Regions from separate parts of the Sellimonas sp. genome, predicted to be linked through region 3. Evidence: predicted binding sites of a transcription regulator. Region 3 holds the regulator's gene; each other region holds the start of a gene.
What was found. Region 3 encodes Rex, which represses fermentation and respiration genes when NADH is low (regulators of the CRP and FNR family bind a similar motif). Its sites were predicted from a motif close to ATTGTTAANTANTTAACAAT; they were not measured.
Positions count from the first base shown of each region.

Region 1: gap (type I glyceraldehyde-3-phosphate dehydrogenase) is a predicted target of Rex. The motif match lies at 3,070-3,089, and genes of this name have one in related genera.
Region 2: allE ((S)-ureidoglycine aminohydrolase) is a predicted target of Rex. The motif match lies at 3,987-4,006, and genes of this name have one in related genera.

Region 1 covers NZ_JBKSWG010000031.1:6,309-11,789, reverse strand. The annotation lists gene tpiA (triose-phosphate isomerase) at 1-573, opposite strand, end outside; gene ACLROL_RS10750 (phosphoglycerate kinase) at 652-1,845, opposite strand; gene gap (type I glyceraldehyde-3-phosphate dehydrogenase) at 1,983-2,999, opposite strand; gene ACLROL_RS10740 (histidinol-phosphatase HisJ family protein) at 3,217-4,023, opposite strand; gene mnmA (tRNA 2-thiouridine(34) synthase MnmA) at 4,061-5,113, opposite strand; gene nifU (Fe-S cluster assembly scaffold protein NifU) at 5,136-5,481, opposite strand, start outside.
Region 2 covers NZ_JBKSWG010000003.1:51,451-56,931, forward strand. The annotation lists gene ACLROL_RS01685 (dihydroorotase) at 1-211, shown strand, start outside; gene allB (allantoinase AllB) at 263-1,636, shown strand; gene ACLROL_RS01695 (NCS1 family transporter) at 1,665-3,041, shown strand; gene ACLROL_RS01700 (alpha/beta hydrolase) at 3,072-3,923, opposite strand; gene allE ((S)-ureidoglycine aminohydrolase) at 4,151-4,939, shown strand; gene allD (ureidoglycolate dehydrogenase) at 5,240-5,481, shown strand, end outside.
Region 3 covers NZ_JBKSWG010000037.1:3,915-14,342, forward strand. The annotation lists gene alr (alanine racemase) at 1-184, opposite strand, end outside; gene ACLROL_RS11200 (NAD(P)H-hydrate dehydratase) at 181-1,719, opposite strand; gene ACLROL_RS11205 (redox-sensing transcriptional repressor Rex) at 1,800-2,450, opposite strand; gene ACLROL_RS11210 (ATP-binding cassette domain-containing protein) at 2,610-4,532, shown strand; gene ACLROL_RS11215 (NADP-dependent isocitrate dehydrogenase) at 4,590-5,798, opposite strand; gene ACLROL_RS11220 (GntR family transcriptional regulator) at 5,818-6,474, opposite strand; gene ACLROL_RS11225 (2-isopropylmalate synthase) at 6,497-7,885, opposite strand; gene ACLROL_RS11230 (DUF1653 domain-containing protein) at 8,032-8,544, opposite strand; gene ilvA (threonine ammonia-lyase) at 8,572-9,786, opposite strand; gene ftsY (signal recognition particle-docking protein FtsY) at 9,826-10,428, opposite strand, start outside.

The DNA of each region.
Region 1 (5,481 bases), on a different contig from region 3:
GCGGATACCTGCACACACTTCCTGTGCCTGCTCTGTCGTCGCTGTCTTTCCTGTTCCGATAGCCCAGATCGGTTCGTAAGCGATGACAGCTGTTTTTGCCTGTTCTGCTGTAACGCCAAGGAAAGCGATCTTGATCTGCTGACGAATGAAGTCCATCGTCACACCCTGCTCTCTCTGTGTAAGAGATTCGCCACAGCAGATAATCGGTGTAATACCATGTTCAAAGGCTTTCAGCACTTTCTTATTTACTGTCTCATCTGTCTCTGCAAAGTATTCTCTTCTTTCAGAGTGTCCGATGATAACGTATTTTACACCTACATCTGTAAGCATTTCCGGAGAAATCTCACCTGTAAATGCACCTTTTTCTTCAAAGTACATATTTTCTGCGCCAATCTCGATATTGCTTCCTTTTGCAGCTTCCATCGCCGGAATGATATCGATAGCCGGAACACAGAATACTACATCTGCTTCTTCTGTTGCCACCAGCGGTTTCAGCTCGTTTACAAGAGCAACTGCCTGACTAGGTGTCATATTCATTTTCCAGTTACCAGCAATGATTTTTTTTCTTGCCATGTCTATTTCCTCTTTTCTGATTATTGCAATTTTTCTAACCTCAAACTTCGCGCTGGGCTCTCGGTTTCGCTAAGCTTTTTACTTATCGTTGGCTGCTGCAACACCCGGGAGTTCTTTTCCTTCCAGGAATTCCAAAGATGCGCCGCCGCCTGTTGAGATATGTGTCATCTTGTCGCCATAGCCAAGCTGATTGACTGCTGCTGCGGAGTCTCCTCCTCCGATGATCGTGACAGCATCTGTCTCTGCAAGAGCTTTTGCCATCGCTTCTGTACCATGTGCGAAATTGGACATTTCGAAGCATCCCATCGGTCCGTTCCATACGACTGTCTTAGCACCTTTCACAGCTTCTGAGAAAAGTTTTTCTGTCTCCGGCCCGATATCCATTCCTTCCCATCCATCCGGAATCTCTCCTGTCTTAACTACCTGAATATTTGCATCATTGGAGAATTTGTCGCCGATACGATTATCAACCGGGAGAAGAAGTTTTACACCTTTTTCTTCTGCTTTTTTCAGCATGTTCAGTGCATATTCCATATAATCATCTTCGCAGAGGGAGATACCAATCTTTCCGCCCTGTGCTTTTGCGAATGTATATGCCATACCTCCGCCGATAATGAGTGTGTCCACTTTGTCAAGAAGTCTTTCGATGACGGAAATCTTGCTGGAAACTTTTGCTCCTCCAAGGATTGCGACAAATGGTCTCTCCGGATGTTCTACAGCGTTTCCGAGGAAATCGATTTCTTTCTGCATTAAGTATCCAACTACAGCCGTGTCCACATATTTTGTCACACCCACATTGGAGCAGTGTGCTCTGTGAGCTGTACCGAATGCATCGTTTACAAATACATCACACAGTGATGCCAGCTCTTCGCTGAATTCATCCACGTTCTTTGTCTCTTCTGCACGGTAACGTGTGTTTTCAAGGAGTATAACATCTCCATCATTCATTGCCTCAACAGCAGCCTTTGCATTCGGTCCTACTACTTCCGGATCTGCTGCAAATTTTACTTCCTGTCCAAGAAGTTCAGAAAGTCTTACGGCAACCGGTGCAAGAGAAAGTTCCGGTTTTGGCTCTCCCTTCGGTTTTCCAAGATGGGAACAGAGGATCACTTTTCCTCCGTCTGCGATCAATTTTTTGATTGTCGGTAGTGCTGCCACAAGACGGTTTTCGTCTGTGATCTTTCCATCGATCAACGGCACGTTAAAATCACATCTTACAAGCACTCTTTTTCCTTTTACATTGATATCGTCCACAGATTTTTTATTAAGCATTTTTATGCCTCCTTATATGTGCATTTTACGGCATACGGGATTACCCGATGCTGCAAAAAGGATCCGGTCCCTCACAGACCGGACCCTTTCCTGAGTCTTATTCTGACAGACAACGCCTGTCCTTTTCCAATTTAAAATTAGTCTAATAATGTTCCGAAGTGTTTGATTGTTCTTACCATCTGGCTTGTGTAAGAGTTTTCGTTATCATACCAAGAAACAACCTGTACTTCTGTTGTTCCGTTCTCTAACGGAAGAACCATTGTCTGTGTAGCATCGAACAGGGAACCATATGTCATTCCTACGATATCGCTGGATACGATTTCATCTTCGTTGTATCCGTAAGATTCGTTTGCTGCTGCTTTCATTGCTTCGTTGATCTGTTCTTTTGTCACATTTCCTTCTACAACTGCTGTAAGGATTGTTGTGGATCCTGTCGGTGTAGGAACACGCTGTGCAGATCCGATCAATTTACCATTTAATTCAGGAATAACTAATCCGATGGCTTTAGCTGCACCTGTAGAGTTCGGAACGATATTGCATGCTGCTGCACGAGATCTTCTTAAATCGCCTTTTCTCTGCGGTCCGTCCAGTGTCATCTGGTCTCCTGTGTAAGCGTGGATTGTGCACATGATACCGGATTTGATCGGTGCAAGGTCATTCAAAGCTTTTGCCATTGGTGCAAGGCAGTTTGTTGTACAGGAAGCTGCTGAAATGATATTGTCTTCTTTTGTCAATGATTCGTGGTTTACATTGTAAACGATTGTCGGAAGGTCGTTTCCTGCCGGTGCAGAGATAACAACTTTCTTAGCTCCTGCTTTGATATGAGCTTCTGCTTTTGCTTTGGATGTATAGAATCCTGTACATTCCAGAACAACATCTACGCCGATTTCTCCCCACGGAAGTTCTTCAGCATTTGCTTTTGCGTAGATTTTAATTTCTTTTCCGTCAACTGTGATGGAATCTTCACCTGCTGTTACTTTATCTGCCAGAGCGTATTTTCCCTGTGTAGAGTCATATTTTAATAAGTGAGCAAGCATTTTCGGAGATGTTAAGTCGTTGATCGCAACAACTTCATATCCTTCTGCTCCAAACATCTGTCTGAATGCGAGACGTCCAATACGTCCAAAACCATTAATCGCTACTTTTACTGCCATGATTAATTCCTCCTAAATTTAATTTAGATTGTTATGATGCTTCATGCATCCATCTGGAAGAATGAATTCCCTTGTTAAAGATTCATCAACCATAATTGATTGTACTAAAAAAAAGACAAAATTTCAAGTGCCTTTTGGCTTTTTATCCATGTTTTGCCGCTTTTTTCCAACAGCGTGCAAATGTGCTGTATTTTTCGCTGAAAAAACACTGTATTCCCTATACAATCTTCACAAATTCCGGTTTTCTTTTATGAAAAACAGTATAGTACGCAAACCCTGCTTCTTTCAAAATTTCCGCTGCTTGCGCATAATTATACGCGATATGTTCAGGTTTATGCGCATCAGCCCCCACGGTCAGAATTTCTCCTCCCAGTTCTCTGTATCGTTTTATGATGTCCGGATACGGGTGGCAGAAAGAAAGTCCATATTTGAATCCTGCCATATTCATCTCTATCCCTTTTCCGCTGTCTATCAGTTCTCTTAAGATTTCATCGATAATGTCTGCGTGATCTTTCCAGCAATAATGAGCAGCCTGTTCTTTGCCGTATCGGACAATGTAATCCATGTGTCCAAGCACGTCAAAATCCTGAATAGCCCTGACATTTTCAAGAGTCTCCTCAAAGGATCTTCGGTATCCTTCTCTGTCACTATATTTGTCGAAAAACTCCCCGTTGTACGGATCCATCTTTTCCACAACATGGACGCTTCCGATAACGAAATCGAACGGATAAGCCTTAATATAGGAACGATACCATTCCCCAAGATGGGGCTGAAGTCCGATTTCAACTCCTAGTCTGATATCGATCTGCCCTTTGTATCTCTCCTGCAGCTCTGTGATGGTCGGAATATATCGCTCCATATCAATCCGAAACATACTCTGATCTTCCGGGTAATCCGTATCCTGATGATCTGTAAAACAGATCGTCTGAAGTCCTTTTTTTATAGCCGCTTCCACCATATCCTTTGGATCAGCATCTGAATCCGAAGAAAATCGTGTATGCATATGATAATCTGCTGTAACCATATTTTATCTTCCTCTGCCTGTCCTTTTCATCTGGAATCTACCGGATTTGCCCTCCTCCAAGAACAAATCCGTCTTCGTAGAGCACAAGTGCCTGTCCCGGTGTCACTGCGCGCTGAGGTATTTCAAATGTACATGCGATCTCGTCATCCCCTGTCTTTTTTACCGTACACCAGTCCCCTTTATGATTGTATCGAATCTTGGCAAAAATACGTCTGCCCTCAAGATCTCCCAGATCCGGCACCCCCATTGCATTCAGGTAATGTGCACAGACTGTTTCTGTCCTCAAGTCTTCATCTTTCCCGATGACAACTTCATTCGTCTCCGGCCGGATCTCCGTCACAAAAGCGGGATGCCCAAGCGACAGCCCCAGTCCTTTGCGCTGTCCGATCGTATAGTGAATGATCCCTTTGTGCTTTCCAAGTATCTTTCCGTCACGGTCCACAAAATTGCCTTTTGGAATCTCCTGTCCTGTTTTCTCGCGGATGAACGCCGCGTAGTCCCCGTCCGGGATAAAACAGATATCCTGGCTGTCCGCCTTCCCGGCCACAGAAAGACCCGCTTTCTCAGCGATCTTTCTCACGTCGTCTTTTTCGTAATTCCCCACCGGCATCCACGTATGCGCAAGCTGATCCTGTGTCAGGTTATAAAGGGCATATGTCTGATCTTTCCCGGAGGATGCAGCGTTTGCCACCGCATACCTTCCGTTTTCCAACTGCCGGATTTTTGCGTAATGTCCCGTTGCCACGTAGTGGATCCCCTGGCTTTTCGCCCATCCAAGAAGGGCTTCCCACTTGACATGTCTGTTGCAGACGACGCAGGGATTGGGCGTTCTTCCATTCAGATATTCGTTGCAGAAGTAGTCCATGACAAACGTGGAAAATGCATCCCGAAAATCCACCGTGTAATGCGGAATTCCAATCTCTTCTGCCACGATCCTGGCATCACGGGAAGGATTATTCCCACACTGAGCTTCATCGCAGGTAATCATGGTAACTCCAGTGACATCGTACCCTTCTTCTTTCAGAAGCCAGGCAGCCACAGACGAGTCTACCCCGCCCGACATACCGATGACTACTTTCTCTTTCTTCATAGTGTATCCCTCTCAATACGGATTAATATTCCTCTTCTTCCTCTTCTTCGCCTTCGTGGATATCAGATTTCGGCTTTTCCAGGCCTTCGATCTTAATTCCGTTCTTTTCTGCATAATCCCAGAGTGCTGCATGGATCGCTTCCTCCGCAAGAAGTGAGCAGTGTACTTTGACTGGCGGCAGTCCATCCAGTGCTTCCATAACCGCTTTATTTGTCACTTGCATGGCTTCTTTAATATTTTTCCCTTTCACAAGTTCCGTCGCCATGCTGCTTGTCGCAACGGCAGCTCCGCAGCCAAACGTTTTGAATTTTACGTCCTGAATGATCTGATTTTCATCGATATCCAGATAGATGCGCATGATGTCTCCA
Region 2 (5,481 bases), on a different contig from region 3:
CGGAGATATCGTCATTGTTGATCCGGATAAAGCATGGACATGCAGGCAGGAAGAACTGCTTACAAAAGGACACGTGACATGCTTCGATGGGCTGGAAGGAAAAGGTGCGCCAGTTTACACCATTATACGCGGAAAAGTAGTCGCAAAAGACGGTATGTACGAACAAGATGCCATCGGGTATGGGAAATATGTGAAGCCGGTAAAAAAATAGAAGGAGAAGCGCCGATAAACAGATATCAGATTTAGGAAAGGATTTGAGAATATGTATGATTTGTTGGTAAAAAACGGAAAAATCGTGACAGCAGAAAGAGTATACGAGGGTACAGTGGCAGTAAAAGATGGACGAATCGCAGCCATTCTGGCTCCGGGAGTGGATGCACAGGCCCAAAAGACGGTGGATGCGGACGGGAAATATGTATTTCCGGGTGCCATTGATACACACGCACACTTAAATGATCCGGGATATGAATGGCGGGAAGACTACGCGCATGGTACAGCTGCAGCGGCTGTCGGGGGATATACGACCATCATCGACATGCCGCTCCAGAATGAACCTGCCATGACAAATGCAGAGCTTTTTGATCGCAAACATGAGATCGTCGGGCCGAACGCCTATGTTGACTACTGTTTCTGGGGAGGTCTGATCCCGGACAATCTGGGAGATCTCAAAGGACTTCATGATAAAGGCTGCGTGGCTTTTAAATCCTTTATAGGACCGGTGTCCCCGGACTATAGTTCCTTAAATTATGGACAGGCGTATGAGGCTATGCAGATCATCAAAGAGTTTGGAGGACGTGCAGGATTCCACTGTGAAGATTTTTCCACTATCAAATGGCAGGAACAGCGGATGATGAGAGAAGGACGTCTGGATTGGCAGGGATTTTTGGATTCCAGACCGGTCATCGCTGAGATGCTGGCCACTGTTGATATCATCGAGATCGCAAAAGCGACAGGATGCAAAGCCCATATCTGCCATGTCAGCAGTCCGGATGTGGCGCAGAAGATCAAGGAGGCACAGCAGGAGGGTTACGATATCACGGCGGAGACATGCGCCCATTATTTAAGCCTGACGGATCAGGATGTGATAAAGAACGGGCCGCTCTTTAAGTGTGCGCCGCCTCTTCGAAGCCAGGAAGAAGTAGATCGGCTCTGGTCTTACGTGGAAGACGGTACATTCAGCGGCATCGCCAGCGACCACTCTCCATGTTCCTACGATGAAAAATATAACGAGATCCTTGGCAAAAAGATTACGAATGTATTTGAAGTGTGGGGAGGCATAAGCGGCATCCAGAATTCTTTCCAGATCGCTTTCTACGAAGGCTGCGTAAAACGAAATGTATGCCCGACGGCGATTGCCAGGGCGACAGCCAAAAATCCGGCCAAGGCGTTTGGCATCTACGGCAAAAAAGGAGATATCCAGCCAGGATTTGATGCGGATCTTTTGATCGTGGATCCGGAAAAAGAATGGGAGATCACAGAAGATTCCCTTCTTTATGTTAATAAAATCTCAGCATTTGTCGGAATGAAAGGAAAAGGTCTTCCGGTATGCACCATCATTCGGGGGCATATTGTGGCGGAAGATGGAAAGATCACAGCGGAAAAAGGGGTAGGAGAGCTTGTCAGAAGATTAGACTGATCTACTGGAAACATGGAAAGGAGAACATATGAGTAATTTAGTTGAGAATAAAAATCTGAATCCGGAACTTGCCAGGAATGTAGATCCGGATCTGCAGCCGACCAAAAAACGGATCATGGGGCCGGTGTCCTATGCGGCCAGCTTCATGGGAGGATGTGTATCTATCGGTACATTTTCCATGGGTGCAGGACTTATCGGAGTACTGACAGTATCACAGGCGATCCTGGCTATGATTATCGGCTGTCTGGTCATCGCGGTGGCTCTCGTTGTCATCGGAAACTGCGGACATAAATACGGGATTCCGTTTACCGTACAGCTCAGAAGCAGCTTTGGAACAGCGGGAATCAAAGTTCCGGGGCTTTTAAGAGGGGTACCGGCTATCATCTGGTTCGGCTTCCAGAGCTGGGTAGGTGCAGGGGCTATCAACAGCTGTTTTAAAATCCTGTTTGGGTTTGACAATCTGCCGGTTGTCTACATCCTGTTTACTGCCCTTCAGGTGGCGCTTGCTATCAATGGATTTGAGGGGATCAAATGGATGGAAAACATCTCCTGTATTTTCATCATCGCCATCCTTATATATATGCTGTATGTAGTAAGAACACAGTTCTCCACGGAGATCGACGACGTATTTTCGGGAATCAAGGGGACATGGGGAATGCCGTTCTGGGCAGCAACCACGTCGTTCCTTGGCATTTACTCAACCATGATCATTAATGCATCTGACTATTCACGAAATGTGAAAGAGAATGTCGGACCGGTGTTTACCGGAAGTATTTACACGATCGCCATTCTTCCTGTCACACTGTTCATGGGGCTGATTGGTCTTCTCGTGACAGCAGCTACAGGAAACAGTGATCCAGTCGTTGTATTCTCCACGACGATGGGAAGCAAATTCCTGACAGTCGTGACGCTTTTGTTTATCGCATTTGCTCAGGTTACGACCAACGTACTGAACAATATCGTGCCGCCGGCTTATGTTCTGATGGAAGCGTTCCATGTGAAATGGAAACTGTCTACGGTCATCGTAGGTGTTCTGTCCATCTGTTGTATGCCTTGGAAGCTTGTCACAGACGAATCCGCAGCAGGACTGAATCTTTTCACGCAGTTTTATTCGGCATTCCTTGGACCGATCTTCGCAGTCATGGCAGTGGATTACTACATCCTCCGGAAGAAAAAGCTGGACGTCAACCGTCTGTATGATAAGAGCGGCGTGTTCAAAGGGGTTAACTGGGCGGCAGTTATTGCCATCATATTTGGCTCTATATGCTCCCTCATCCAGGTGCAGCTGTCCTGGTATATCAGTCTGATCCCGTCAGGCGTGGCTTACTACCTGCTGATGAAATATATGAAGAGTTCCAAAGCATTCCGCACCGGGACGATTTTCGAGGAACGGGACGCAAAATAAATATTGTAAAAAAACAGAGCCGGCAGTGTTTTACTGCAGGCTCTGTTCCATAAAGGATATAGTTGATTCCAGAAGTTTTCGGGCAGCCGGATCCGATTCATCCCGATCGAAATCATGGAGAGAACGGGAGACGACGAAACGTTGTGCACGGTATTTCCTGCAAAGTTCCAGGAATTCGGCATAAGGGACATCGGTGTCGCCCGTACTGTGTGCGCAGAAGAGCGGGCACGGTAGGCGGTCGCAGGTGCGCAGAGAGTAGTCGAGATAAAATGTTTTGTCACGGCCTTCGTAGATCAGTGACTTCCACTGTCCGGATTGCCTTGCGTATACGTAGAGACTATAGCGGGTATTCAGATCCCCCTCTGTGATGATCTCGTCTTTTATGGTATCCAGGCAGGAAGAAGGAACTTCCGGTAGAGTACAGTAATAAGGACTCGGCGTGCAGAACCAGTCGTCACAGAGGAACCCATATCCGTAAAAGGAAAGAATGCCTTTCGGAGGAGTAGGAAAAGCGTTTTTTGCCGCGGCCAGAAGACACAGATAAGCCCCGGCGGAACGGCCCCAGAGAAAATATGGGAGTGGCTTCCGATAGTAGAGAGACGGCTGTTCTGTGTAATGCCGGATGGAGGCTTCTACATCAGCGACAATGGTCTCCAGTTTGGCTGCCGGAGCCAGCGGATAATCGTAGGACACGATGAGGTAACCGGCAGATGTCAGCAGCTCGAGATGGAGCGAAGGGAGATCTTTTTTTGTACCGTATAAAAGCCCTCCCCCGTGGAAATACAAAAGACAGGCCTTTGGCGGAATATCTGGATTTTCATAAATAACTGCTTTTTTTGGAAAAGCAGATGTATCAAGATGAATTTCTTTTTCTGTAAACATGAGGTTCTCCTTTGTCTGCAAATTGCGGCAAAAAGCCGTAAGTACATTATAACATAAAATATAATTGTTAAAATATTGACAAAAGTGAAAAAGTGGATAAAAAAACAGAGAGTTTTTATCTGATATTACGATTGCATCATCGGACAATTCCTGCAATAATGATATTATAAAAACAACTGACGGAAAACCGTTTGGTAAATAAGGTAAAATGAAAGCGAGGATTTGAAATGAGTTATTTAAACGGACAGACAGGATATCGCGAAGAATTACTGAATACAAGATCTATCGTTAAGATGGGAAGCTATGTGGTGATCGAGCCGGACGGAATCGTGAAAAACGCTATTCCGGGCTACACGAACTGCGATGTGACGATCCTTGGCTCACCTGCGATGGGAGCTTCTTTTGCAGATTATCTCATCACAGTACATGAAGGCGGAAACAATCCTGCATTTGGCGGCGAAGGATTGGAAAGCTTTATCTACGTGGTAGAAGGAAGCGTGAAAGTAAAGAATGCAGATCAGGAAACGACACTCACAAAAGGCGGATATATTTATTCACCGGTAAGCAACACGGTAGCATTTGAAAATGCAGGAACAGAAGATGCGACTCTTTTTGCATACAAACGCAGATACGAAGCAGTGGAAGGATATGCTGCCCACACAGTCGTGGGAAATGACAATGATCTTCCGTGGATTCCATATGAAGGAATGGAAAACTGCCACATCAAAGATTTCCTTCCGGCAGCAGGAGATTTCGGATTTGACATGAACTTCCACATCCTGAAATTTAAGATGGGAGCGTCTCATGGTTACATTGAGACACATGTACAGCAGCACGGCATGTATTTCCTTTCCGGAAAAGCAATGTACCGTATCGGAGACGATTGGGTACCGCTTCAGAAAGGCGACTACGTGTTTATGCAGGCATACTGCCCGCAGGCATGCTACGGCGTAGGCAAAGATGAGGAAGTTACATATATCTACTCAAAAGACTGTAACAGAGATGTGCAGCTTTAAGGCACGATATTGATTGCAGCATGTGATTTATTCTTCCGGATACTATAGATGTGTTTTGGAAAAGCCGGCTCGTCAGGAATTGGTTGTGCAGACTGACGGGCTGGTTTTTTTATCTATAGGAAATCATGTTCTTATAGACAATTACGTGAAAAAATAGACAAAATGTCTGAGGTTAGATAAAAAAGCTGTTTTCGATATATCTAAAAAAACAATTGAAAAAAAGTTCATTGATTGCAATAATATTATCATAGTGACGTTGCCCGGAGACGGGATAGATCAATGAAAGAGAGGATTATGGTAATGAGGCTTTCAAGAGAAGAACTTAAAGGCTTGATGAAAAAGAAACTGATGAAAGCGGGTTTGAAAGAAGAACACGCAGATATCACAGCTGAGATTTTAACGTGGTCGGATGAAAGAGGATATCACTCTCACGGAGCTGTAAGAGTGGAATATTACAGCGAGAGAATCGCAAAAGGAGGGATCACGACAGATCCGCATTTTGAGTTTAAAAAGACCGGGCCGTGCTCTGGAATTTTTGAAGG
Region 3 (10,428 bases):
AGCCCCACACAGTCTGCATATCCTCTGCCATTTGCGCAATAGGAATAGCACCGTGTCCATACCCGTCCGCTTTTACTACGAGGATCATCTTCGTATTCGGAGAAATATGTTTCTCCATCTGCTGTATATTATATTCAATCCGATCCAAATTGATCTTTGCACATACTCTGCTGTACTGTTTCATCGTTGTTTTGTCCCTTTCCAATTTACTTCCCCTGATAAAGACGCCGCCATCTCAATGATATCCTCTGCCATGACTCCATGTTCCCCATAGGTTTCTCTGGCCGCATCCCCGGCAAAACCATGGATACAGACCCCAAGCGACGCCGCTTCATACCGATCCATCCCAAGTGCCAGAAGACCGGTTATGATGCCTGCAAGGACATCTCCTGATCCAGCTTTTGCCATCGCTGCATTCCCAGACATGTTCAGATACGGAAATAATCCTTTTCCGGTCACGACTGTCCTTGCATCTTTTGCTGCTAATACTATATTATAGTTTTCCGAATACTGTTGTGCAAGAGAAATCCTGTTTTTTTTCGTCTCTTCCACAGTTTTCGACAGCAGCCTGGACAATTCTTTTACATGAGGTGTAAAGATCAGGCATTTCCCTGCTCCCCTCAAATACCTCTCTTTTTTCTCTTCTTCCATAGAGGCGATCAGATTCAGTCCGTCCGCATCCACGACACAGTTCTTCGGTTGCTCACTCAGGTAGCCGAATACCGTATCTGTGATTTTTCGGGCCGTTTCAGACGTTCCGATACCGCAGCCAAGGCAGATGATATCGGCCCACTCAAGTTTTTCTTTCAGAAGTAAAGCTGCATCTGTCTCGTCTGTATACACTGAGACAATCGCTTCCGGAAGCGTACTCTGCAGAATGATCCGATTTGCTTCCGACGTAAAGATCTGTACAAGTCCGGCTCCTGTTCTGTAGGCTGCTTTTGCTGACAGGTATGAAGCTCCGGACATCCCGCTGCTGCCTGTGATCATCAGTATTTTTCCGTATGTCCCTTTATTGGAGTCCGGTTTCCTTTTAGGACGGAATCTTTCGATATCCTCTTTTTCATAAGTTACATACCTTTGCCCGCACACTTGCTCATTTAAATAGATCCCGATGTCTGCTACAAATACTTTTCCTGCAAAGGATGCGCCCGGATAGAGCACCATACCCGCTTTCTGATAAGCAAAGGTAACAGTCATATCTGCCCGAAAAGCCGTCCCAAGAATTTCTCCAGACGCAGCTGATACGCCAGAGGGAATATCAACTGCCACCTTCTTTCCGGACATGCTGTTTAACTTTTTCAATATCTGTGCATAGTGTCCGGACACTTCCCTTGACAGTCCGATTCCAAACAGCGCATCCACGATGGCCGTGTAGTCTCCTTTTGGAATCTCTCTCATAGTAATGCCCCCGCAGTTTTCAAAAATCTTTCTCTGAGTCTTTGTCTCCTCTGTGCAGTGATCCGGGTTTCCAGCAAGAACGACCGTGACCGTCTTCCCACGCTGCAGCAGAAGTCTGGCCACCGCAAATCCATCGCCCCCATTATTTCCGCTGCCGCATACGATCAGTACATTGCTCAGATCCAACTCCTCCTGTTCCATCACTTCTAAAGTCTTCAAGGCGGCACGTTCCATGAGAACAAGTGACGGCATCCCTGTCTCCTCTATCGTATACCTGTCTGCATCCTTCATTGCTTTTCCATCTAAAATATATTTCATATACGCCCTCCTTTACGGCAACAAAAAGGCGCACAGCACAAACGGGTATCCCGAGTGTTCTGCACGCTTTTTTATTTTCCCTATTTGTCTTCCTGGTGAGTCTCCTTATATCTGAGAACATTATAGGAAAGACGCATCAGGCTTTCGGACAGATGTACGTTCTCCACCACAATATTCTCCGGCAGATTCAGATCCGTATGTGCAAAGTTCCAGATTGCCCGTATTCCATTTTCTACCAGCATGTTGGCAACCGAAATGGCTTTTGCCTTCGGTATAGTCAATACCGCAATCTCAATATCATTATTTTTGATAAAGCTCTTGATCTCATCCATCATACGGATCTCGATTCCCCGAACTGTAATCCCTGCAAGCGTCGGATTGACATCAAAAAGTCCTTTTGTCACAAATCCGCTGCGTTCGAATGCTGCATAGTTGGCAAGCGCCTGGCCCAGATTTCCTGCTCCGATGATAATCATATTGTGTTTTCTGTCAAGTCCCAAGATCTTACCGATCTCCGTATAAAGATATTTTACATTGTACCCATAACCTTGCTGACCAAAGCCACCAAAATTATTCAGATCCTGCCTGATCTGGGAGGCCGTCACTTTCATTCGTTTGCTCAAATCATTGGAAGAGATTCGTTCCACACCGTCTTCCAGCAACTCACCTAAGTATCTATAATATCGCGGCAGTCTTCTGATAACTGCCTGGGAAATTCCTCTTCCTTCCATCTCTTAGCACCTTTCTGTTTTTATTCAATATCTTTATTATATGGGATTCTATCTTTAAAGTCAAACTTTTAACTAAATAATATTGTATTTTGTCCAGATTCCGCTATAATGGATAGGGTACATTTTAAAAAGATCGAATTTATGATTCAGGAGGAACTTATGATTTTAGCATGCCATAACCTGGACAAATCGTTTGGAGAGCAGGTTATCGTAAGAAACGGCTCTTTTCATATAGAAGAACACGAAAAAGCCGCCCTTGTCGGAATCAACGGCGCCGGTAAATCCACAATCCTGAAGATGATTGTAAAAGAGCTGCCTGCGGACAGCGGAGAGGTCATTCTCTCCAAAGGAAAACAGATCGGTTACCTTTCCCAGCATCCCATGACGGACACTTCACGAACCATCTATGAAGAGGTAAAAACTGCCAAACAATACCTCATAGATATGGAAACTCAAATCCGCTCTATCGAGCTGGAGCTGAAGTCTCTTACAGGGGACGCACTGGATGACCGGCTTGCTTCTTATCACAATCTTATGGCCCGCTTTGAACGTGAAGACGGCTATGCGTACGAAAGCGAGATTGTCGGCGTCCTAAAGGGGCTCGGATTTTTAGAAGAAGATTTTACAAAGCCTGTATCCGCTCTTTCCGGAGGCCAAAAAACTCGAGTATCCCTCGGCAAACTTCTGCTCACTAAACCAGACGTCCTGCTTCTCGATGAGCCCACCAACCATCTTGATCTCAATTCCATCGCCTGGCTTGAGACATACCTGATGAATTATCCGGGAGCTGTCCTGATCGTCTCCCACGACCGCTATTTTCTTAATCGGGTCGTTACCAAAATCATCGAAGTAGAGGCAGGAGAAATCCATACATACATGGGCAATTATCAGGATTATGCGTCAAAAAAGCAGCAAATCCGCGAGGCCAAACTCAAAGAATACTTAAATCAGCAGCAAGAAATCCGGCATCAGGAAGCAGTCATTGAAAAACTCCGTTCTTTTAATCGGGAAAAATCTATCAAAAGAGCGGAAAGCCGTGAAAAAATGTTGGCTAAGATGGAGCGGGTAGAAAAACCAGTGGAACTGCATACCGATATTCACCTGAAACTGGAGCCGTCCGTCATCAGCGGAAACGATGTGCTTACTGTAGAGCATTTAAGCAAATCTTTCCCAAACCAAACTCTTTTTACGGATATCAATTTTGAAATCAAGCGGGGCGAGCATGTAGCAGTCATCGGCGATAACGGAACAGGGAAGACGACACTTCTCAAAATCTTAAACGAGGTCATCCCTGCAGACGGCGGAACATTTACTCTTGGCTCCAATGTAAAGATCGGGTACTATGATCAGGAGCACCACGTCCTCCATATGGACAAGACCGTCTTCGATGAAATTTCTGACGACTATCCACGGCTTACCAACACTGAAATCCGTAATATGCTGGCCGCCTTTCTCTTTACCGGGGACGATGTCTACAAACTGATCAAAGATTTGAGCGGTGGAGAGCGTGGACGGGTATCTCTCGCAAAGCTGATGCTTTCCGAGGCCAATTTTCTGATCCTGGACGAGCCAACCAACCATCTCGATGTAGCATCAAAGGAAATTCTGGAAAAAGCGCTGAATGATTATACCGGAACTGTCCTCTATGTGTCTCATGACCGTTACTTTATCAATCAGACAGCCACCCGAATTCTGGATCTTGTAAACCATAAATTTGTCAACTATATCGGAAATTACGATTACTATCTGGAGAAAAAAGAGGAATTGACTGCCGCTTATGCCGCACCACTGGAAGAACCTGTGACGGCAGCATCTGGGGCCAACAGCGATTCCGCCGGAAAGCTGGACTGGAAAGCGCAGAAAGAAGCCCAGGCAAAAGAGCGTAAACGTCAAAATGATTTAAAACGCACAGAAGAACAGATTGAAAAACTGGAGACACGGAATCAGGAAATCGATACTCTCCTTACACGTGAAGATATCTACTCCAACTCCGTGAAATGCCAGGAACTGGCAAAAGAAAAAGCTGCCATCTCAGAAGAGCTGGCTGAATTATACGAAAAATGGGAAGGACTGGCCGAATAGTGGCAGTCCTTCCTTTTTCATCTCTTTTGTGAGAATCGGTATATTCTTGATTATTTATCAGAAATTTTTGCTAATTCTTTCCGCAACAGCTTTTATGAATCCCTCACTGTTCAATACCATTGGGTTTTCTATTGTCGTGATAAGCGCCAGATCTTTTGTCATTTGACCTCCTTCGATTGTCTCAATGGTGGCTTTTTCCAGGCAGTCGGCAAAATCCTGAAGTTCCTTGTTTCCATCCAATTCTCCACGCTTTCTAAGCGCTCCGCTCCAGGCAAAAATTGTTGCCACAGAGTTTGTGGATGTCTCTTCGCCTTTCAGATGTTTATAATAATGTCTCTGCACCGTTCCGTGGGCAGCCTCATATTCATAGTATCCGTCTGGAGATACGAGGACAGATGTCATCATAGCCAGAGAGCCGAAAGCGGAGGAAATCATATCGCTCATCACATCTCCATCATAATTTTTACAAGCCCATATATATCCGCCTTCCGATTTCATGACACGTGCTACGGCATCGTCGATCAGCGTATAGAAATAAGTAATCCCTGCTTTCTCAAACTGTTTTTTGTATTCCGCGTCAAAAATCTCCTGGAAAATATCTTTAAAAGTGTGATCGTATTTTTTCGAAATCGTATCTTTTGTGGCAAACCAGAGATCCTGCTTTGTGTCCAGAGCATAAGCAAAACAGCTTCTCGCAAAGCTTGCGATAGAACCACTCAAGTTATGCATCCCTTGAATAATGCCGTCTCCCTCAAACTGATGGATCAGTTCTCTTGTCTCGGTCCCGTCCTCAGCAGTAAATACAAGTTCTGCCTTTCCTTTTCCGGACACCTTCATTTCTGTCCCTTTGTAGACGTCCCCATATGCATGTCTTGCAATGGTAATCGGCTTTTTCCAGTTTTTCACGCATGGTTCAATTCCCTTTACAACGATCGGAGCGCGAAATACGGTTCCATCCAAAATAGCACGAATCGTTCCATTCGGACTCTTCCACATTTCTTTCAGATCATACTCTTCCATTCTGGCTGCATTTGGTGTGATTGTTGCACATTTGACAGCCACTTTATATTTCTTTGTGGCCATCGCGCTGTCGACAGTTACCTGGTCGTCAGTCTCGTTTCTGTGTTCAAGTCCCAGGTCGTAATACTCTGTCTTCAGATCCACAAAAGGAAGGATCAGATGATCTTTGATCATCGCCCAGAGAATCCTTGTCATTTCATCCCCATCCATCTCTACGATAGGTATCTGCATCTTGATTTTTTCCATACGTGGTATCCCTCTCTTTCTATTCATTTCCGATTTCATCCAGACGAAGGTGCTGTACTACGTGCCTGATATGTTCTTCCATAAGCTTCTCTGCCTGGTCTTCATCGCGTTGTTTCGTTGCTTCCAGAATTTTCATATGTTCCCCGATGGATTTCTCAGCTCGGTTCTCTGTACGAATCGAACGTTTTCTCGCCATCTCTACGTAACGATGGAAGTCTGTCAGAAGATGCTTTAGCATCCTGCTTCCGCACGCTTCATATAATATCACATGGAATTTGCCGTCAAGCTGTGCAAGCTGTTCTGTCATCCCTTTTTTTCTATAAAATTCTGACAAAAGCAGCATTTCCTCCATCTCGTCTATCTGCTCCTGGGAAACCCGCTTTGCGGCAAGCCGCGCTGCCAGACCTTCCAGCCTGATGCGGATCATATAGATATCCCTCACGTCTTCCGCGGAAATCCCATTTACATAAGTCCCTTTATTGGGGACAATGGTCACAAGGCCTTCAAGCTCCAGCTGTCTGAGTGCTTCCCTTACCGGTGTCCGGCTTACCCCAAGCTCTTTTCCTATAGTCACTTCCCGAAGTTCGTCGCCTTCTTTATACTTTCCGGTTAAAATTCCATCCCTCAGTGTCCGGAATACTTTTCCGCTCAATGAATAATCCTGATATGTCTCCATTATACCTCTCTTTACCTCTCATTTAAAGAATGATCTGCATTTCGTGACAAAGTTCTGTGATCTTCCGCACCATTTCTGCATCTGTCATAACTGTAACTCTTCCCTCTTCGTACTGCATGTCTACCCATTTCTTTACTTCTTGTACAAGCAGGGAATCTTTCCCCACATTTCTCTCTTTCGGGAGTTTATAATATGTATTGATCCAGTGTGCGATTCCGGCAATCCCGGAAGTGTTAGACACAGAAACGACAGCCGGTCGGTTCAGGAATTTGCCGGTGTCAAAAATATTATAGATCTCTTCATTTTTCAAAAGTCCGTCGGCATGGATCCCAGCTCTTGTCACATTGAAATTTTTCCCGACAAACGGTGTGTGTTCCGGGATATGGTATCCAATTTCCTTCTCGTAGTACTCTGCCAGCTCCGTGATAGCAGTCGTATCCATACCATCCAACGTCCCTCGAAGCTGTGCATACTCAAATACCATTGCTTCCAGAGGAGTGTTTCCTGTTCGTTCTCCAATTCCAAACAATGAACAGTTTACCCCGCACGCCCCATAAAGCCAGGCCGTCGTCGCATTGCTGACCGCCTTGTAAAAATCATTGTGCCCGTGAAATTCGATAAGTTCGCTCGGGACACCGGCATGGATCATAATCCCATAGATAATCCCCGGGACAGACCTTGGAATCACAGCTCCTGGATAATTGACGCCATATCCCATCGTATCACACACTCTCACTTTGATCGGGATATGATACTCTGCCATCAGATTCATTAGTTCCAGACAAAATGGAATCACAAATCCGTAAATATCGGATCTCGTAATATCTTCCAGGTGGCAGCGCGGGCTTACCCCGATCTCCAGGCACTGGCGGATTACAGAGAGATAGTGCTCCATCGCTTCCCGTCTCGTCATCTTCAGTTTATAAAAAATGTGATAATCGGAACAGCTTACGAGGATTCCCGTCTCTTTCAAACCGATATCTTTTACAAGCTCAAAATCTTTTTTGCTGGCGCGGATCCAGCTTGTCACTTCCGGGAAATCATATCCTCTTTCAAGACATTTGTAGACGGCATCCCTGTCTTTTTTGCTGTAAAGGAAGAATTCGCTCTGACGGATCTTTCCCTTTGGTCCACCCAACCTGTGAAAATAATCGTAGATCGTCACGATCTGTTCCGTTGTGTATGGCGCCCTGGACTGCTGTCCGTCGCGGAATGTCGTATCCGTGATCCAGATATCATCCGGCATACAGTGCGGAACAATACGATCGTTAAAGGCAATCTTCGGTATCTCGTCATATGGAAACAGATTCCGGAAAACATTCGGTGTATCCACATCCACAAGCGGATACATATGTTCTTCCAGCTGAAGCAGATTGTTGTGATAATTCATGTAGACTCTTCTATTTTCCATTTCAATTCTCCTTCTTTGCAATTTTGTATAATTGTATACAATTATACAACCTATGTCAATACTTTAACGTAATAAAAGAGGAAAATGTTCCGCCGAATCAACAGATCATTTTCCTCTTTTATTTTTTCGTCTCCCGAACCAGGATCCTATCTTCTTCTTTCGTACTTAATCAATGTCTGGAGATATTTCTCAATATCGAGTATCCGAAAATAAAGATCTCCGCTTTTTTCTGTAAAATCAAGGCTTTGGGCAATGGATTCCAGAAGCTGATCATCCAATTCTGACCGATGCCGCTGGAGAAAAGCAAGCTTCTCTTCATTTTTCCCCAATTCCAGAAAAGCCAGAAGAAGCTGCACGCTCTTCTCGTCATCCTCATGGCTTTTTCCTTCCTTTCGATCTGGCTGAAACGGACATCCTTCATTTGGTTCCGCAATCTTCTCAAACAAATATTCCTGGGATGATTCCGGAAATTTCCCTGGCTCTGCCTTACTCATAAACATTGGGAGGGATTTTGCATAAACGGGATGATCCCCGTACATTCCCTCATAGATGACAAGCTCTTCCAGCGTCTCCGTATGTCTTGCCACCGCCAGAATCCGGTATATCTCTCCTTCAAAATGCCGGTAGTACTGCCCTTTCTCCGGTATCTCTCGTCCCAAAGTGAATCCTCCTTTTTCAAACAATGATTAGTACAGCTTTGCCCCGATCAGTTTCGGACGGAACCCTTTTTCTTCCAGCGCTGACAAAATTTCCTGCTTATGTTCCGTACCGAAGGCCTCCATCGTGATACGAAGTTCCACCGCCGCATTCCGGTTTGTACTTACAAACTGGTTATGTTCCAGCTTGATGACGTTTCCCTGGGCATCCGCAATGGTCTTCGCCACTCTCACAAGCTCGCCCGGTTTATCCGGAAGAAGCACCGATACGGAGAAGATCCGATCTCTCTGGATCAGGCCATGCTGCACGATAGATGCCATTGTAATGACGTCCATATTTCCTCCGCTCAGGATACAGACTGCCTTTTTCCCTTTTAGTTTCATCTGTTTTAATGCCGCCACAGAGAGAAGACCAGAATTTTCTACAACCATCTTGTGATTTTCTACCATATCAAGGAATGCTCCGATGAGTTCATCGTCGTCCACTGTCAAAATCTGATCCACATTTTCCTTCACATATTCAAATGTTTGTGTTCCAACTTTTTTGACAGCTGTACCATCTGCGATCGTATTGGCACTTGGAAGCTCTACCGGTTCTCCTGCTTTTAAGGCCGCCTTCATGCTTGCCGCTTCCGATGGCTCCACACCGATTACCTTGATTTTCGGATTCAGCATTTTGGCGAGCGTGGATACCCCTGCTGCCAGTCCGCCTCCACCGATCGGCACAATGATGTAATCCACAGTCGGGAGTTCCTGTACGATTTCCATCGCAATCGTTCCTTGTCCGGTTGCCACATCCAGATCGTCAAAAGGATGCACAAATGTATATCCATGTTCTTTAGCAAGTTCATAGGCTTTGCTGCAGGCATCGTCATAAACGTCTCCGTGAAGCACCACATCCGCCCCGAGATTTTTTGTGCGGTTTACTTTGATCAGCGGAGTAATCGTAGGCATGACGATCGTCGCCTTACATCCGAACTCTCTTGCCGCATACGCTACACCCTGCGCATGATTTCCGGCCGACGCTGTGATCAGTCCTTTTTTCTTCTCTTCCTCTGTAAGCGTGCTGATCTTATAGTATGCTCCCCGGATTTTGTAAGCACCGGTATGCTGCATGTTTTCCGGCTTTAAAAAGATTTTGCCCCCGGTCTCCTCGCTCAAATATTCGCTGTAAACAAGTTTGGTCGGGTTTGTCACTTTCTTTACGAGTTCGCTCGCTTCTTCAAATTTCTCCAATGTCATCATAGCTGATTCCTTCTTTCCTCACTCTGTCATGTGTTTCACTTAGTTCTCTTCATCCTCTTTTGCATCGTCTGTAAACAGTGCATTTACAAAATCATCCGAATTGAATTTCTGCAGATCTTCGATGCTTTCCCCAACACCAATATATTTTACCGGAATTCCGAGTTCCGCCTGGATGGCAACTGCGATTCCCCCTTTTGCAGTGCCGTCCATTTTTGTAAGGACAATCCCGGTGATCTGGGCCGCTTCCATGAACTGTTTTGCCTGTGCAAGAGCATTCTGTCCAGTCGTCCCGTCCAATACGACAAGCGTTTCCCTGTATGCATCCGGGTACTCTCTCTCAATGACACGGTTGATCTTCTTTAGTTCCTCCATGAGATTTTTCTTATTGTGAAGACGTCCTGCCGTATCACACAGCATGACATCCGCCTTCCTGGCTTTTGCCGCCGCAACTGCATCGTAGACGACAGCCGCTGGATCAGATCCTTCCTGGCCTCCGATAAACTCTGCATTGGCGCGATCTGCCCATTCTTTTAACTGTTCTCCGGCTGCCGCCCGGAAAGTGTCAGCTGCCGCGATCACGACTTTTTTCCCTTCGCTTCTGAGTTTTCCGGCAAGTTTTCCAATCGTCGTTGTCTTTCCGAC